Regions from separate parts of the Neobacillus sp. GCM10027624 genome, predicted to be linked through region 1. Evidence: riboswitches for the same ligand, from Rfam matches in the RefSeq annotation. Region 1 holds a riboswitch; each other region holds the start of a gene.
What was found. A riboswitch is a leader RNA that binds a small molecule or an ion and turns the genes downstream of it on or off. The one in region 1 is predicted to bind cobalamin.

Region 1 (3,821 bases):
GATCAATTCCATCCGTGGATCCGCCAATTTTAGCCGTCGAAGAATTAGGAGCAACCGCCATTAACCAGCCATTGCGAACCCCGAACCTCGAAACCTCCTGCTTCAATGAAAGCCAGCGATCCTTCACATATTTTTTTCGTTCAAAGTACGCACCAGTCTGCCACTCCGAACCCTCAAACTTGCTGTAGGCCCCTTTTTCTTTAGCAAGCTCAACCGAAGAACGAATCGTGTAATAAGCAATTTCCTCGTATAGCTCATCAGCTAACCCGACCGCATCCTCCGATTCCCAATGAAGTTTTTTCAAGGCTAGCAGGTGGTGCCATCCAAAGGTCCCCAGCCCAATTCCACGAAACTTTTGGTTCGTTAGCTGAGCCTGCCCGACCGCAATCGTATTTAAATCAATCACATTATCCAGCATCCGGACCTGAATCGGTATCAGCCGTTCCAATACATCCGCTGGCACCGCCTTTGCCAGATTAATAGACGATAGATTACAAACCACGAAATCACCAGGTCTACGGACAATGACAATATTTCCATCCTCATCAACATGCTCATTAACGACCCTAGAGGCAGACATGTTTTGCGCAATTTCCGTGCACAAATTACTGCAATAAATAGAAGTTCGCCCCGCCCCAAGAAGGTGCTTATTTGGATTTTGCCTGTTCACCTCATCTCGATAGAACATATAAGGAGTCCCGGTTTCCAGCTGCGAGACCATAATCCGGGCCATAATTTCCATTGCCCGATAAGTTTTGCGCGGAAGAAGCGGATTCCGGACAGCTTCCTCATATTTTTCGGTGAAATAAAGCTTGTCCTCCTCATCGTAAAAATCCTCCAAGCCAAGAGGCTGGCCAAACTCGTCCTTCCAGCCCATTATCTGCTTCACTTGATGCGGACAGAACGTGCACCACTGTCCAATACTTCTACCATTCTCGTCGACTTCTTCAAGCTTTTTCATAAATAAATCTGGGATCGCGACTCCTGTAAAAATATCATGAGCTTTGCGCCGCTCGTCGCCATTATTTGTCTTTAAATCAAGAAATCCATTCATAATATCCTTATGAAAAATATCGAGATAAACCGCGATGGCCCCCTGCCTTTGGCCTAACTGGTCAACGCTGACCGCTGTATCATTGATCAGCCGGATCCACGGCACAACCCCTGACGAATTGCCTTTAAACCCTTTAATATCGGAGCCAAGGGCGCGCACCTTGCCAAAGTAAATTCCAATTCCGCCGCCATCCTTACTTAATCTGGCACTGTCCCAATTGTTTAAATAAATCCCATCAAGCGAATCGTCAACGGTATCAATAAAACAGGAAGACAGCTGACCAAAGCTTTTTCCCGCGTTGGACAAGGTTGGTGTTGCCACGGTCATATAAAGATTGCTCATTGCCCAGTAGGCTTCTTTGACCAAAGCTAATCGTCGGTGGGGCTGCTCTTTTTGCATCAATGTCATCGCAATGACCATGAACCTTTCCTGCGGAAGCTCATACAAATTTCGCTCATAATCCTTGGCTAAATATCGATCGGCCAATAAAAATAATCCTATGTAGTTAAACAAGTGATCGCGTTCAGGTATGATTTCTCTGCCCAGCTGCTCGATCTCACCCTGCCCATAAGAATCCAATAGTTCACTAGAATAGATCCCTTTTTCCGTTAAAGTCCTAATTAACTGATAAAAGTCACCATATTGTTCCTCCTGTGAATAACCACGATTACGTGCTGCCTCCCTATATAATTCCTGCAAATACAATCGTGCAGCAACAAATGTCCAATTGGGCTGATCCATCGCAATCCGATTGAGAGCGTACATAAGAGCTTGCTGAGTTTGTTCTTTTTCCGGTGCATCTTGTATTTTTTGAACGAGTTCTGCAGTATCAAGACTATATTGCTCTGCTGCCTGCTGGATTACCTCGAAAACGTATTCTTTCGTGATCATTGAAAAATTCCTCCTAAAAATAGAAAAGTGTAAGCGCCTTGGTCAGCCCCGACAAGTGCTGGAGGACCTGACGGTGAAGTCGTTCTTTGACTTCATCGTCAGGGCCGAAGCAACCTCGAGGGGCTAGGCGCTGAAACTGGCCAATAAAAAAATCCGCTCGGGGCGGATTCGAGCGGATGAAACGACAACAGAAAAGAGGATTCAAGAAAGCATGCCTTCCTTGACCTAATTTGCCACCGTTCCAGCTCCCAATCCCCGAGGAAGTGAAACATCTCAAATTAGGACAGGTCTCCTGACTCATGCTTCTCCCTACTCTGAGCCCTTCCCGTATAAGCACCTGTTTTCACAAGAAACTTATACAGTGGTCATCGCTCATTTCGTCTGCATTTACAGTTGCGGGGGCAGCTCTGGATTCTCACCAGATTCCCTTTTAAGCCGTTTGGCATCCTAACTTAAGGCTAACACAATATGTAGTTGTTTTAATTCTCATTAAAATCAATATATAGTAATAGAATTATTTTTTCAAGTTTAATTGTTTTCGCTTCTATATATTGGTAATATTTATCTAAAAAAATAAGGTGATAATCCATGGCATTAGGGAAATTGATTGGGCGTGGAAACACAGCGGAAGTGTATGAATGGGGAGAAAATGAGGTCATCAAACTTTTTGATCTGCAAATTCCGGAAAGTCTAGTAGATGAAGAATATCAATCTAATATATTGATTCAAGATTTACAGCTGCCTTCCCCTCTCGTAAATGGGAAAACAGAAATAGATGGTAAGAAAGCAATTATCTATGAAAAAATAAATGGAAACAGTCTGACAAAACAGCTTACAAGGAATCCCTTTGCCATCCGAGGCAGGGCAAAACTTTTTTCACAATTACACCAGCAAATTCATAAAAAAGATGGCGCAGCCCTTCCGAAACAAACGACTTACCTCACAAGAAATATTCAACACACCAATTTATTAACCCCAGAAGAAAAGCAAGCGATTTGTGATTTTTTGAAACAACTGCCTGAAGGTCATCAGGTCTGCCATGGCGACTTTCACCCCGACAATATACTAGTCTCCAAGAATCAAGTTAAAGTGATTGATTGGATGACTGCAGCTTGCGGCAACCCTATTGGAGATATTGCGCGAACTTATATCATTTTAAAACATGCTTATTTGCCTAAAAACATGCCAGCTTTTGTGAGGGCCTCACTCGAGCGAGTCCGAAACAGATTTTGCACTTATTATCTTGAAGAATATCGGGAACAAACATTATTAACTTTAGAAGACCTCGAAAAATGGACCATACCTGTCATGGCTGCCCGGTTAATTGAGGGGGTTCACCCGGATGAAAAAGCGGTATTACTCCAGGAAACCCGCAATCTTCTAAAAAAATATTATTCTCATTAAAAAATGAGCCTGCCCTTCTAATGAGTGGCAGGCTCGTTTCCCATAGATTAAGCTGATACTTTTTCAGCGTATGCATGCTTCAGTTGCTTTCGGGCCCGATACAGACGGGTCTTAACGGTAGCTGCTTTAAGATTTAGCAGGCAGGCAATCTCATTTTCTTTTAAACCATAATGGATTTTCAAGATCAGCACTTCCTGAAATTCCTTTGATAAACAGCCCATCGTCTCATTTACCTCTTCTTTAAAGAGACGGATTCCAACCTCTTCCTCGAGATTTTCCCCGGACCGTTCCAGCCCGATGACCGGCTCCATAGTCGCAGGGTCAACGAGCATCAAGCCCTTTCGTTTTTCCACTCGTAAAAAATCAATCGCGGTCCTGGCTGTAATGGCGGACAACCAGGCACCCAATTTATTCGAATCTTCTACTGTATCCAGTTTCTTATAGGCCTTCAAAAATGCCTCCTGAACAATAT
Region 2 (3,821 bases), on a different contig from region 1:
CGATCTTTAGGGCCAACGATAGACATCGTTACAGTCGAAATAGGCTTTTGTACTTCCGGCTTGGGGGAAGACGGTTTTGTTGTTTTTTCTGCTGTTTTGGTCGTAGATGTATTTGTTTTTTTAGTTGGGCTAGAAGTTGTTGTTTTCTTCACTACTGCAGTACTAGTATTTGGTTTGGAATTTTGTTCCGATGTTTTCGATTGTTCCTTATCATTCGTACTTGGATTCTCATTGACCTCCACTGTTTTTTTACTAGGAACTTGTTTAATATCCTTCTTGCTTGTGTCTTCCTGTTTTTTAACAGTTACTTCCGTTATTTTTTTCTCTTCCGTTTTACTTGGTTTTGCTTTTTCTGTTACTTTATCCGTCTGCTTGGTTGTTTCTATGGGCGCCGTTTCCACCTTTTTGGATTCTTGTGGGGCAGATGTATTCATGCCACATCCGATTAGACTAAAAGTAAACAGCATAATGACGATAAGTATCGTGGATTTTAGCAATTTCTGCATGATATCCCCCTCTTAAAATGCTCCCTCCCGTAAAATACAGGAGGGAGGTTAAAATTAATTATGCATTTATTTTCTTTTTCCTCATGTAAAGTGCAAGGCCGATTAATATCAATAACAACCCTGCTACCAAAATGTTTACTGAATTTGTTGCTGTATCCGGTAGGTGGTGCCCCTGATTGTTTCTGTTCGCAACACTTTTTGTTTGCTCTACTGCAGTTGCAGCTTTTTCGGTTTCTTTGTTAACCGTTTTAGTTTTTTGCGGCATTAATTGTAAATGATATATTGACCCTTTTCCTTGGGTATACAGCTTATAAGCAACAACGGCCTGAAAACCTTGAACAGTGGAATAGGCATCTGTTGCATCCCCTTTTTTCCAGCCGAAACCGCCATCTTTATTTTGGAATGACAATAAATATTGCATCAGACTGTTTTGGTCTGTAGAAAAAAGAGTCCCGGTTGGATCAATTCCCAATGAAGATAAGGCAATCACCACTTGGGATGCGGATGTACTATTATCGATTTTAGCGTCTTTAAATTCTTTTGATAAATAATTCACAGCCGAATTAATTTTTTCTTTTACAATTTTATCTGATTTGTAGGGAGCAAGAGCATTCAATACCATCCCAGTTGAATCTACATCACTTGTTGGGCTTTCATCCCATGCCCAACCGCCATCTTTGTTTTGTTTTTGGAGTAAAAGGTTGACAAGCTTTTCCCTTGTCCACTTTGCTGAAGTTGGGATTTTAAATTGATTGCTATCTAATGAAAGGAGTGCAAACGCAACACCATTTAATCCTTGTTTTGTAACATTACCATTATAGACTGCCTGAACAAGATTATAGCCCTCTACATTCGTTGGGTCTCCACCGGCCGCTAAGATTCCGAGAACATATCTTTCTGTATCGGTAATCCTTCGAAAGTTACCTTTTTCTTCCTTTACCGTTTTTTTTACTTTATCTAAATAAGTTGAAGGGATTGTTTTTCCTGCTTGTTTAAGGGCAATTGCTTCCCATTCGTTTATTTCATGTTTTTGAATATATTCACTAACCGAACCAACAGCTTTTTGGATCGTTGCATTCGAAACTGTACCAACTACTGGATTCTTTTCACCTGTAGCAGGTTTGTCTGTCGGAGCGGTATCTCCCTGATCCCCGCCATTTGTTGGGGTCTCCCATGACTCTAACTGAAAGCTGATTTGATCTCCTGCTTTAAGTTGATAGGATTCAGCACCAACTGAAGCCATCTGACCATTCACATAAAATGCCCAGTAATAAGGGTCTTCTGCCTTCAAGCCATTGATAGAAACAATCATTTTACCCCAATCTGTATCCTTTAAACCAACCTTATCAGCTCCCAAAGCCACTTGCAGCAACTGTAATGCTGTTGGTTGTCCAATAATTGAAACAGCTTTAAGGTCGTTTACTGTTTTTTTCTGATTATCTACTACTTTAAGAGCTACATTATTTGATGGTTTATTCCAGTCTGTGTATCGGAAACTTAGTTTGTCTCCATCATGTACTACATATGAACTTGCACCAACCTGTGCATTTACTCCATTCACATAAAAAGCCCAATAATTTGTTCCCTCTGCCTTTAACCCATTAATTCCTGTAATCATATCACCGAAATCATAATGGGTATATTCAACATTCTTTTCACCAACGACCTTTTCTAAAACTTGTGCTGCCGTTTCTTTTTCATCGTATGTAACGGTTTGTTCTGCCAATAATGGGTTTGTCTCATCCGTACCAATGACGGTAATGCTTCCTTGGTTTCCGGCTGCTGCAGCCATTACTGGTGTTTGAAAGTTTACTGTGAATAAGGCAATTACCAGAAGTATCGCCATCCACAAATTTTTACGTTTGCCAAACATGTTTGTCTCTCCCTTTCTAGTTAGCTAAATCCCCATAAAAAAATCCCCCTATTTGAGGAGGAGAGTATATAGATGATGTTAAGTTTAAACGCAAGGAGACGTTTTAACGCTTAACACTCTCCTATCCGCGTAGGTTCCGGTGTTGTATAAACAGGCAGGTTTCCTGACTCATGGTCATCGCTTCCTACGCCTTCCCATCCATTGACAGTGACATTTTATAGGTTGCTCCCATATACAGTGGCGGGACCGCGTTGGTTTTACACCAAACTTCCCTTTTAAGCTAAACTTTTTAATAATTTTAGCACCTGTTTTTTTCTATTTTTTTATGATAAATCTATTATTATATATTTTTTATCATTTGTATATATTTTTGAAATGACAGAGTAACATTCCCTTTGTTTAAATTAAATGAAAAAGGCAAACGAGTGTGTTTGCCTTTTTTGATTATTATTGTTCAATTGTTCTGCAAAGGTTGGCCATTTCGATTGCTGCTGAAGCTGCATCCCATCCCTTGTTTCCTGCCTTTGTTCCGGCACGTTCAATCGCCTGTTCAATTGAATCGGTTGTCAATACACCAAAAATAACTGGAATCCCTGTTTTTAAATTGAGAGCAGAAACACCCTTTGCCACTTCGTTACACACATAATCAAAATGTGGAGTAGAACCACGAATAACAGTTCCTAGTGTGATAACAGCATCGTATTTTTTGCTTTCCGCCATTTTTTGCGCAATTAACGTGATTTCAAATGCACCTGGCACCCAGGCAACATCCACGTCTGTTTCACTGACACCATGTCTTTTCAAGGCATCCTGTGCTCCGCCCAATAATTTACTTGTAATGAACTCATTAAAACGGCCTACTACGATTCCTACCTTTAATCCTGATCCAACTAAATTACCTTCAAAAATATGTCCCATGCTGCTTCCTCCATTTGTTTCCTATTTTTTTCTTTCTTAATAATGTAAAAGATGCCCCAATTTGTCGTGCTTTGTTCGAAGGTAGTTCGCATTCTCTTTTCTCATTTCCATTTGTAGCGGAACACGCTCGACAACCTCAAGGTCATATCCTTTTAAACCTTTAATTTTTCTAGGGTTATTAGTTAATAAACGCATTTGTTTAACCCCAAGGTCCCTCAATATTTGTGCGCCAATCCCGTATTCTCTGAGATCCGCTCCAAAACCAAGCTTTTCATTTGCCTCAACGGTATCGTATCCCTCTTCTTGAAGCTTATACGCTCTTAGTTTATTTAATAAACCAATGCCGCGGCCTTCCTGACGCATGTATAACAGGATTCCGTTACCTTCCTTGTCAATTTGGCTCAACGCCGCATGAAGCTGAGGACCACAATCACATCGGTAAGAACCAAAAACATCCCCCGTTAAACACTCGGAATGAACTCTGACAAGAATCGGTTTTTCAGGATCGATTTCCCCTTTTACTA
Region 3 (3,821 bases), on a different contig from region 1:
ACGTCGACAATTTCTTCACATGAAGGTATTCTTGGGCTATGTATGTCATATACCCCCAAGCCAATTCCTTTATGGTAGGCATGTTGATGGAATGTCGAGATTAGCTCTCCATGACTCCGTGAAGTTTCAATCGAAATGACATCCGCATCCAGTTGATCGATAGGTTCAATAAAATCATGAAAGTCACAATAACACATATGGGTATGAATTTGTGTCGTATCCGCTACCGTCGAGGTCGTTACCCGGAAAGCTTTTACCGCCCATTCTAAATAGTGTTCCCAAGCAGATTTCTTCAGTGGCAGCCCCTCGCGAAGTGCCGGTTCATCCACCTGAATCATGTTAATCCCTGCCGTCTCAAGGGCTTCCACTTCTTTTCTCAGCGCAAGAGCAATTTGAAAAGCAACCTCTGAGCGCTGCAGATCGTCGCGAACAAACGACCAATTCAGAATCGTGACAGGCCCTGTAATCATGCCCTTGACTGGTTTTTCCGTAAGCGACTGGGCATACACACTTTCTTTAACCGTCATCGGTTGCAAAAACTCCACATCACCGTAAATCACGGGCGGCTTCACACAACGCGAGCCATAGGATTGAACCCATCCGTTTTCCGTGAACGTAAATCCGCCTAATTTTTCTCCAAAAAACTCAACCATATCCGTGCGCTCGAATTCGCCATGAACGAGTACATCCAAGCCCATTTCTTCTTGGATTCCAATCCATTTCCCCATCTCCGCTTGAATATACGAATCATATTGTTCCGTCGACCATTCTCCCTTGCGCCATTTTCTCCGTGCTTGACGTACTTCCAAAGTTTGCGGAAAGCTTCCAATTGTCGTAGTCGGCAGCAGCGGCAGCTTCCAACACTTTTGTTTTTCGCGACGTTCTTCAAAGGTAGCAGCCCGCTCAACCTGCTGAGACCAGACGCGCGACACCTCTTCCTGAACTTCCTCACAGTTTCTTGCTGGGGATTGGTTCAAACGTTTGAGTGCCCCTTCGCTTAACGCGAACGCCTCACCTTTAATACCGTCACGAACACTTTCAACCAGACAGTGTACTTCCAATAACTTTTCATCCGCAAAAGCTAAAGCCTCTTTTATAACTGGGTCTAACTTCCCTTCATGCTGAATCGTAACTGGCACATGCAATAAGCTCGACGAAGGCTGCAACCATAATCGTTCCTGAGGGACAATCTTTTTGATCGCATCAACTAAATTTCTTTTTTCAGAAAGATGTGCACGCCAAATATTTCGACCATCAATCACCCCAGCAGCAAGGACTTTATCCTTTGGAAATCCAAACGTAGCGAGGGCCTGCAGATTCCTTTCCAAACCATGGACAAAATCCAGTCCAATCCCCGCAACCGGTAAATCGATAACGTCCTGATACCATTCAACCGCATCAAAATAGGTTTGCAGCATAATCCGCAGCTGTGGCGCAGCTTCCTGCAGTTGTTTGTAAATATAAGCAACAGTTTTCATTTCATCTTTTGTGATAGAGGTAACCAAAATTGGTTCATCTAGCTGTACCCATTCTACCCCCTCTTCCGCCAGCTCTTGTAAAATTTGTGCGTACAACGGGACAATCTGTAAAATAAGTGCAGGCAATTGTTTCGGCTCATATCCCTTTGATAGCTTTAAGAACGTGTAAGGTCCGACTAGGACTGACTTTCCATGAATTCCAAGTTTGTCCCGAGCTTCCCGGTAGGCTTGCAGCGGCCTATTTTCGGTTAAGGTAGGTATAACTTCCCCGAGCTCCGGAACAATGTAATGGTAATTCGTGTTAAACCATTTTGTCATTTCACAGGCGACCGCTTTTTCACTGCCGCGGGCCATTGCAAAATAGGTTGAAAGTGGAACGGGCCCTTGACCTTCATAACTATACCTTTTCGGCACGCAGCCAAACATTACGGCTAGGTCTAGCATATGATCATAAAAAGTAAAATCCCCGACAGGAATCCACTCGATTCCTAGATTTTTTTGCTTTTGCAGGTGGTGGAGGCGAATTTCTTCTATTTGCTTAAGAAACTCTGATTCTCCTAATTTCCCGGTCCAAAATCCTTCTAAAGCCTTTTTCCATTCACGTTTTTCCCCAATGCGCGGGTACCCTAGATTACTGCTTTTCATCTTAATTCCTCCTACTCTTTTTGAAAAATAACATAGTGTTCGCGCAGCGTTACTTATAGCCGACATTTTGACTCGCCTCGCACCTATTTCTGTCGCCTATCGACCTTTTCGGAGACACATTCCCCAGATCAGTGGGCCATTTTTGTCTTCAACCCCAGAAAGCTATTTTTTAAAAATAAAAAAAGGCATCTCTAACGTTCCAATAGAAAGTTAGAAATGCCTAATATCGATAGCGACATACGTCGCCCTGTTATCAGCAGCAGCCAATCTAACACCTCCCTATTTCCCGTAGGTCTTCAGCGTTGTCGAAACAGGCAGGTCTCCTGACTTAAGGATCATCACCAGCCGCATACCTTCCCAATCATCTCGATCAGTGGCAAAAAACTGCGTTGATTTCCCTTTTACAGTGGCGGGACCGTGTCGGACTTGCACCGAGCTTCCCTTTTCATCCTTGAAACCAAGCTTCAAGGAACCTGTTCCCACTTATTCAATTAAACAAGTACTCTACCATCATAATGCAAATCATCCAAAAATTGCAATTTTTAATGAGATTCTAATCCATGATTTTTCAGGTTTCTTAATATAATAAATCACTCTCGAATCAAGGAGGAAAATAAATATGGACAAGAGATTGCGGGAAATCCAGCAGCGGATTACACAGGAACACAAAGACCTCGGTAAGTTCGTACAGCATGTCCTTGACGAGTTCGACAAAAAAGCAGATGAACATCGCCGTCTGAGTTCCTCAAACGCCTTAGCCGGAATCAAAACCTCCGGAATCGCAGAAAAAGCCTTCTACGACACCGTAAACGAAACAAAAAAATGGGTCCTCGACGTCCTTGAACGCACCATCCAAGACTTCGAACACTCCGGTGACAAACACTGGAACAAAAACTTCAAAGACGGGGTCAGGGAGTAAATAGCTTTCGACAAAATTCGGGTGGTGACAGGCACCACTCGAATTTTGTCGAAACACCACACACCTACATAAATAGGCGTATATACTTTGTGATTAGGCGGATACTGTTAAAGGAAAAGGAGGTTCGATTGATGGACGCACAAAGAGCTCAAGATATTGCCAATTCAACTACGATGGCAAATGTTATGTATAACGGAACTCGGATTTATATCGAGCATGTTGACCAACAAAATGGCACTGCTACTATTCATCCTTTAGATCAGCCTAATCAAAAGCAAAGCGTTTCTGTATCAAGCCTAATGGAATCTTAATAAAAAAGTGCAAACTTCTAGAAGTTTGCACTTTTTTATTTTAAAGATCTCTCTTATTGCGTCAAATCCACCGAATACTTTGCAAATCCTCCATCGGATGGCCCAATATATTTAATATTCGGGAATTGTCCAAGGTATTTTTGTGCAATCGGTGAGGATTCAAACACTGGAACGGCTGAACCGCTAAATTTCGCGAAAGACCAGTTTTGGTCGGCAGTTGGATTCAGCGGTTTATGCGCCTGAATATAATTGGTTACAATCTGCCGGTTTTCATCTGGTGCCTTTAACACAATCTCACCTTGACTAACTCCAGGGAAGGTCGCACTCGAAGCACGATAATTGTTGGTGGCAACAATAAACTTCTGGTCGGCCGCAACCAGCTTCCCTTGATAGGCCAAATTAACGATTCGACTTGAGCCCGCATTCACCACATTCCCATTTACATCATACTTCGCAGGTTTGGTTACA
Region 4 (3,821 bases), on a different contig from region 1:
TCACCATCCAGGAGGCACTGCAATGCGTACTACAAAGGTCTTAGCATTCGGTTCATTCCTGTGTTTCTTTTTTGGACTATTATTTTTAGCAGTAAAGTGGGACGATCATTATTTGGCAATGAGCTTTGCCATCTTACTTCTTTCCTTTGGGTTATTATTATTTCGATTTGAAAGACGAAAAGTGGAACCGAGGGAATTAGTATTGCTATCGGTTTTAGCCTCCATTGCGGCCGTAGGCAGAATTCCATTTGCTTCGATCCCAAGTGTACAGCCAACGACATTTGTGATTATGATGTCAGGCTTTGTTTTCGGCGCTGAAAGCGGCTTTATTATCGGGGCGGTTGCGGCCCTCGCCTCTAACATGATTCTCGGTCAAGGACCCTGGACACCCTGGCAGATGGCTGCATGGGGCCTTGTCGGATTGACGGCCGGACTTTTCCGAAAAACGAAGCTCATGAATTGGAAGTGGGGAAGAGTTTTGTTTGGTGTGGTCTGGGGGTTTTTATTTGGCTGGATTATGAACCTCTGGGGATTTCTCTCCTTTTCTCAATCGGGGACTACAATGACATTGAAGGCATTTCTTACTTATTTCGCTGGAAGTGCACTGTTTGATTTCATGCACGCTGTGTCGAATGTTTTCTTTCTTCTTGTTTTTGGTACTGGGTGGGTAAAAATTTTGCGCAGATTTAAGCGGAAATATGGTCTTCTTGAATAAAATTAATGGGCAAGCGGGTTCCGCTTGCCTTTGCATTTAATAAGGAACTAAATCGATAAAATAAAAACAATTTTGATTCGTATGAGGGTCGGTTTTTTCCGTAATCTCATTGGAAAGTTTAAAGTTAACCGGTTTCGAAAATAATGGTCCGTCAAAAACAAAGGTATGAAATTCTCCATTTTCGCCGCAATGATCCACTCCGTGTGGGAGATCCTGTAAAAATTTCTCGTCGATTACTCTGCCTGTAAAAGATGAATCCAAGCGATTCCCATTAACACAGGTTACAACAGTTTTAAACCCAGAATTTAAAAATTCAGCAATTAACCGTTTAGAATCTTCCCCCCAAACCGGAAAAATTGCATTGAGGGAGTGGTTCCTTACCATTTTTTCACGGTAATCTTTAATATCCTGAAGGTGAATATCCCCAAACATGATATCGGTGATTCCGTCCTTTACGATTTGTTGGAAGGCGTCCCCCATCCTTTGTTGATAGATTTCATTCGTCCGATTCTCGGGAAGATACACTTTTCTAAGCGGCAGCCCAAGAGAAAGTGCTTGCTGCTCTAATAATTTCTCCCGGACGCCATGTGCATTTGTCCGATAATCTTCCTCAGAAATAGTGGTTAATAACGAGTCAATCTCCCATTCGCCTGAACGAATCAAGCGATACAGGGCAAGTGTCGAATCTTTTCCACCACTAAAAGATACTACAATTCTTTTTTTCAAGCTATTTCACCTCTTTACTTAGGATAATAGGAATGTAAGATGAAAACAATGGAGATTTTTCCAAAATTATATACAAACTATTTTGTGATACTATATAATGAATCTATCATAAAAAATATAAAAAAGAATTAGGTGCTAAAATCTTTTAAAGATTTTAAGCTTAAAAGGGAAGTTGGTGCAAAACCAACGCGGTCCCGCCACTGTAAATGAGAGCAACCTATAAAATGTCACTGTCTTATTGATGGGAAGGCATAGGAAGCGATGATCATGAGCCAGGAAACCTGCCTAATTTCGAAGTGCGCCAAAAACCTACGAGGATAGGGAGGTGTGGAAGGATAGACTCCTTTTACTTTTCTAGAGTAATTGAATCTAATCAAACCAACATCTCCATTACAAGTGGGGATGTTTTTTTGTTTGGTGCAAAACCATATTTTTATTGATAAAAGAATCATCACAGACTTAAAAGCAGGAGGAAGAAACATGAAAAAATGGTATTCGCTTTTGTTAGCAATGATGTTAATCATAGGGGTATTAGCAGGTTGCGCTGAAAAACAGGATCAAGGAAAAGAAAACAAGAATGCAGCTGGTGAAAAGCAATCAGAACAAGTCGCTTTCCCGGTCACGATTAAAGATGCATTAGGGGATAAGGTTGTCATTGAAAAGAAGCCCGAAAGAATTGTCTCTCTCATTCCTAGTAATACAGAGATTGTTTATGCTCTAGGACTTGGAAAAGAAGTGGTTGGAGTTTCCGATTTTGATAATTACCCAGAAGAAGTAGCGAAAAAAGAAAAAGTGGGTGGTCAAGAGATAAATGTAGAAAAAATCATCTCTTTAAAGCCGAATTTAGTGTTAGCCCATGAATCCGCAGCAAATATTGAAAAAACAGCGCTGCAGCAATTAAGAGATGCAGGGATTAAGGTTTTAGTTGTAAAAAATGCCGATCATTTTGAGCAAGTGTATGACACCATTGACATGATTGGTAAAGCTACAGGAGAAACCGATAAAGCTCCTGTTTTGATAAAAGGCATGAAGGATAAGCTTGCATCCATTCAATCAAAAACCAAAGAAATTAAAGACAAGAAAAAAGTGCTAATTGAAGTATCACCGGCACCAGAAATCTATACAGCTGGAAAAAACACTTTTATGGATGAAATGCTGGGGATGATTAATGCGGATAATATCGCAAAAGATCAAAATGGCTGGGTGAAAATTGATGAAGAGGCCATGGTTAAACGAAATCCTGATGTGATTGTCACAACATATGGATATTATGTGAAAAATCCAGCTGCTAAAGTTTTAAAGCAAAAAGGCTGGGAAAATGTCAATGCTGTGAAAAATAAACAGGTTTTGGATGTGAATTCTGATAAAGTAAACCGCCCTGGTCCAAGGATTGTTGAAGGAGTAGAGGATCTTGCAAAGGCCATCTATCCGGAAGTTTTTAAATAATAAATATTTTGCCTACTTTACGGCAGGAGTTTTCATGATTTTTGCCGTTTTATTTGGAATTTCGACGGGTACGGTATCCGTTCCGATCCTTTCCATTATTAAAATCATTAGTTCAACACTTTTCGGAATCCATTATTTTGAGCAAGTGGACCCGATGTATCAGAGTATTGTCATGAACATAAGACTGCCCAGGGTAATCTTATCAGGATTAGTAGGAGCAGCACTAGCGATCAGCGGTGCTGCCTTTCAAGGTCTGCTTCGAAACCCATTAGCTGATCCTTATACATTAGGTGTATCATCCGGGGCATCACTTGGTGCCGTTTTGACATTATTTTTTCAATTTTCGCTTCCTGTTTTAGGCACATTCACATTACCAGTCCTAAGCATTCTTTTTTCTTTTTTAACGATTTTTTTGGTGCTGATGTTTGCACGGAAAATTGACCGTTCGATGAGAGTAGAAACAATTATTTTAACGGGGATTATTTTTAGTTCTTTTTTAGGTGCCCTCATCTCGCTGATGATCGCTTTAACGGGTGATGAGCTTAGGGAAATCATCGGCTGGTTGTTGGGGAGTGTTTCGATGAGAGGCTGGGATTACATAAAGCTTATTTTGCCGTTTTTTATGATCGGTGTTGTAATCCTGATTTTTAATGCGAAAGAATTAAATTCTTTTGCCTTCGGGGAAGAAAGAGCACAGCATTTAGGGGTAAATGTTCAACGAAGGAAGTTGATTATCTTAACAGCGGGCTCAATATTAACTGGAGCGGCAGTGGCTGTTTCGGGCACAATTGGCTTTGTTGGACTGGTCATCCCCCATCTATCAAGGTTATTATGGGGACCTGATCATCAGCATCTTCTTCCACTTGCGATTTTAACCGGGAGCGGGTTTCTGATAATAGCCGACCTTGTATCACGAACAATTATTTCTCCTACT

Region 2: linked by a shared signal. The riboswitch ahead of ACFQZ9_RS09440 (DUF4430 domain-containing protein) and the one ahead of ACFQZ9_RS10965 (ribonucleoside-diphosphate reductase subunit alpha) in region 1 are both predicted to bind cobalamin.
Region 3: linked by a shared signal. The riboswitch ahead of metE (5-methyltetrahydropteroyltriglutamate--homocysteine S-methyltransferase) and the one ahead of ACFQZ9_RS10965 (ribonucleoside-diphosphate reductase subunit alpha) in region 1 are both predicted to bind cobalamin.
Region 4: linked by a shared signal. The riboswitch ahead of ACFQZ9_RS09470 (ABC transporter substrate-binding protein) and the one ahead of ACFQZ9_RS10965 (ribonucleoside-diphosphate reductase subunit alpha) in region 1 are both predicted to bind cobalamin.

The regions. Positions count from the first base shown of each region.
Region 1 is NZ_JBHTHD010000006.1:93,501-97,321, reverse strand. Features, by position in the region: gene ACFQZ9_RS10965 (ribonucleoside-diphosphate reductase subunit alpha) at 1-1,945, opposite strand, end outside; cobalamin riboswitch at 2,211-2,410, opposite strand; gene ACFQZ9_RS10960 (phosphotransferase family protein) at 2,534-3,349, shown strand; gene ACFQZ9_RS10955 (RNA polymerase sigma factor) at 3,397-3,821, opposite strand, start outside.
Region 2 is NZ_JBHTHD010000003.1:880,862-884,682, reverse strand. Features, by position in the region: gene ACFQZ9_RS09445 (DUF4430 domain-containing protein) at 1-506, opposite strand, end outside; gene ACFQZ9_RS09440 (DUF4430 domain-containing protein) at 565-2,379, opposite strand; cobalamin riboswitch at 2,516-2,703, opposite strand; gene ribH (6,7-dimethyl-8-ribityllumazine synthase) at 2,827-3,297, opposite strand; gene ACFQZ9_RS09430 (bifunctional 3,4-dihydroxy-2-butanone-4-phosphate synthase/GTP cyclohydrolase II) at 3,334-3,821, opposite strand, start outside.
Region 3 is NZ_JBHTHD010000010.1:67,985-71,805, reverse strand. Features, by position in the region: gene metE (5-methyltetrahydropteroyltriglutamate--homocysteine S-methyltransferase) at 1-2,123, opposite strand, end outside; cobalamin riboswitch at 2,420-2,615, opposite strand; gene ACFQZ9_RS14785 (hypothetical protein) at 2,743-3,042, shown strand; gene ACFQZ9_RS14780 (small acid-soluble spore protein H) at 3,174-3,353, shown strand; gene ACFQZ9_RS14775 (bifunctional 2',3'-cyclic-nucleotide 2'-phosphodiesterase/3'-nucleotidase) at 3,407-3,821, opposite strand, start outside.
Region 4 is NZ_JBHTHD010000003.1:887,431-891,251, forward strand. Features, by position in the region: gene ACFQZ9_RS09455 (ABC transporter ATP-binding protein) at 1-44, shown strand, start outside; gene ACFQZ9_RS09460 (ECF transporter S component) at 23-715, shown strand; gene ACFQZ9_RS09465 (Dph6-related ATP pyrophosphatase) at 752-1,441, opposite strand; cobalamin riboswitch at 1,555-1,744, shown strand; gene ACFQZ9_RS09470 (ABC transporter substrate-binding protein) at 1,922-2,887, shown strand; gene ACFQZ9_RS09475 (FecCD family ABC transporter permease) at 2,853-3,821, shown strand, end outside.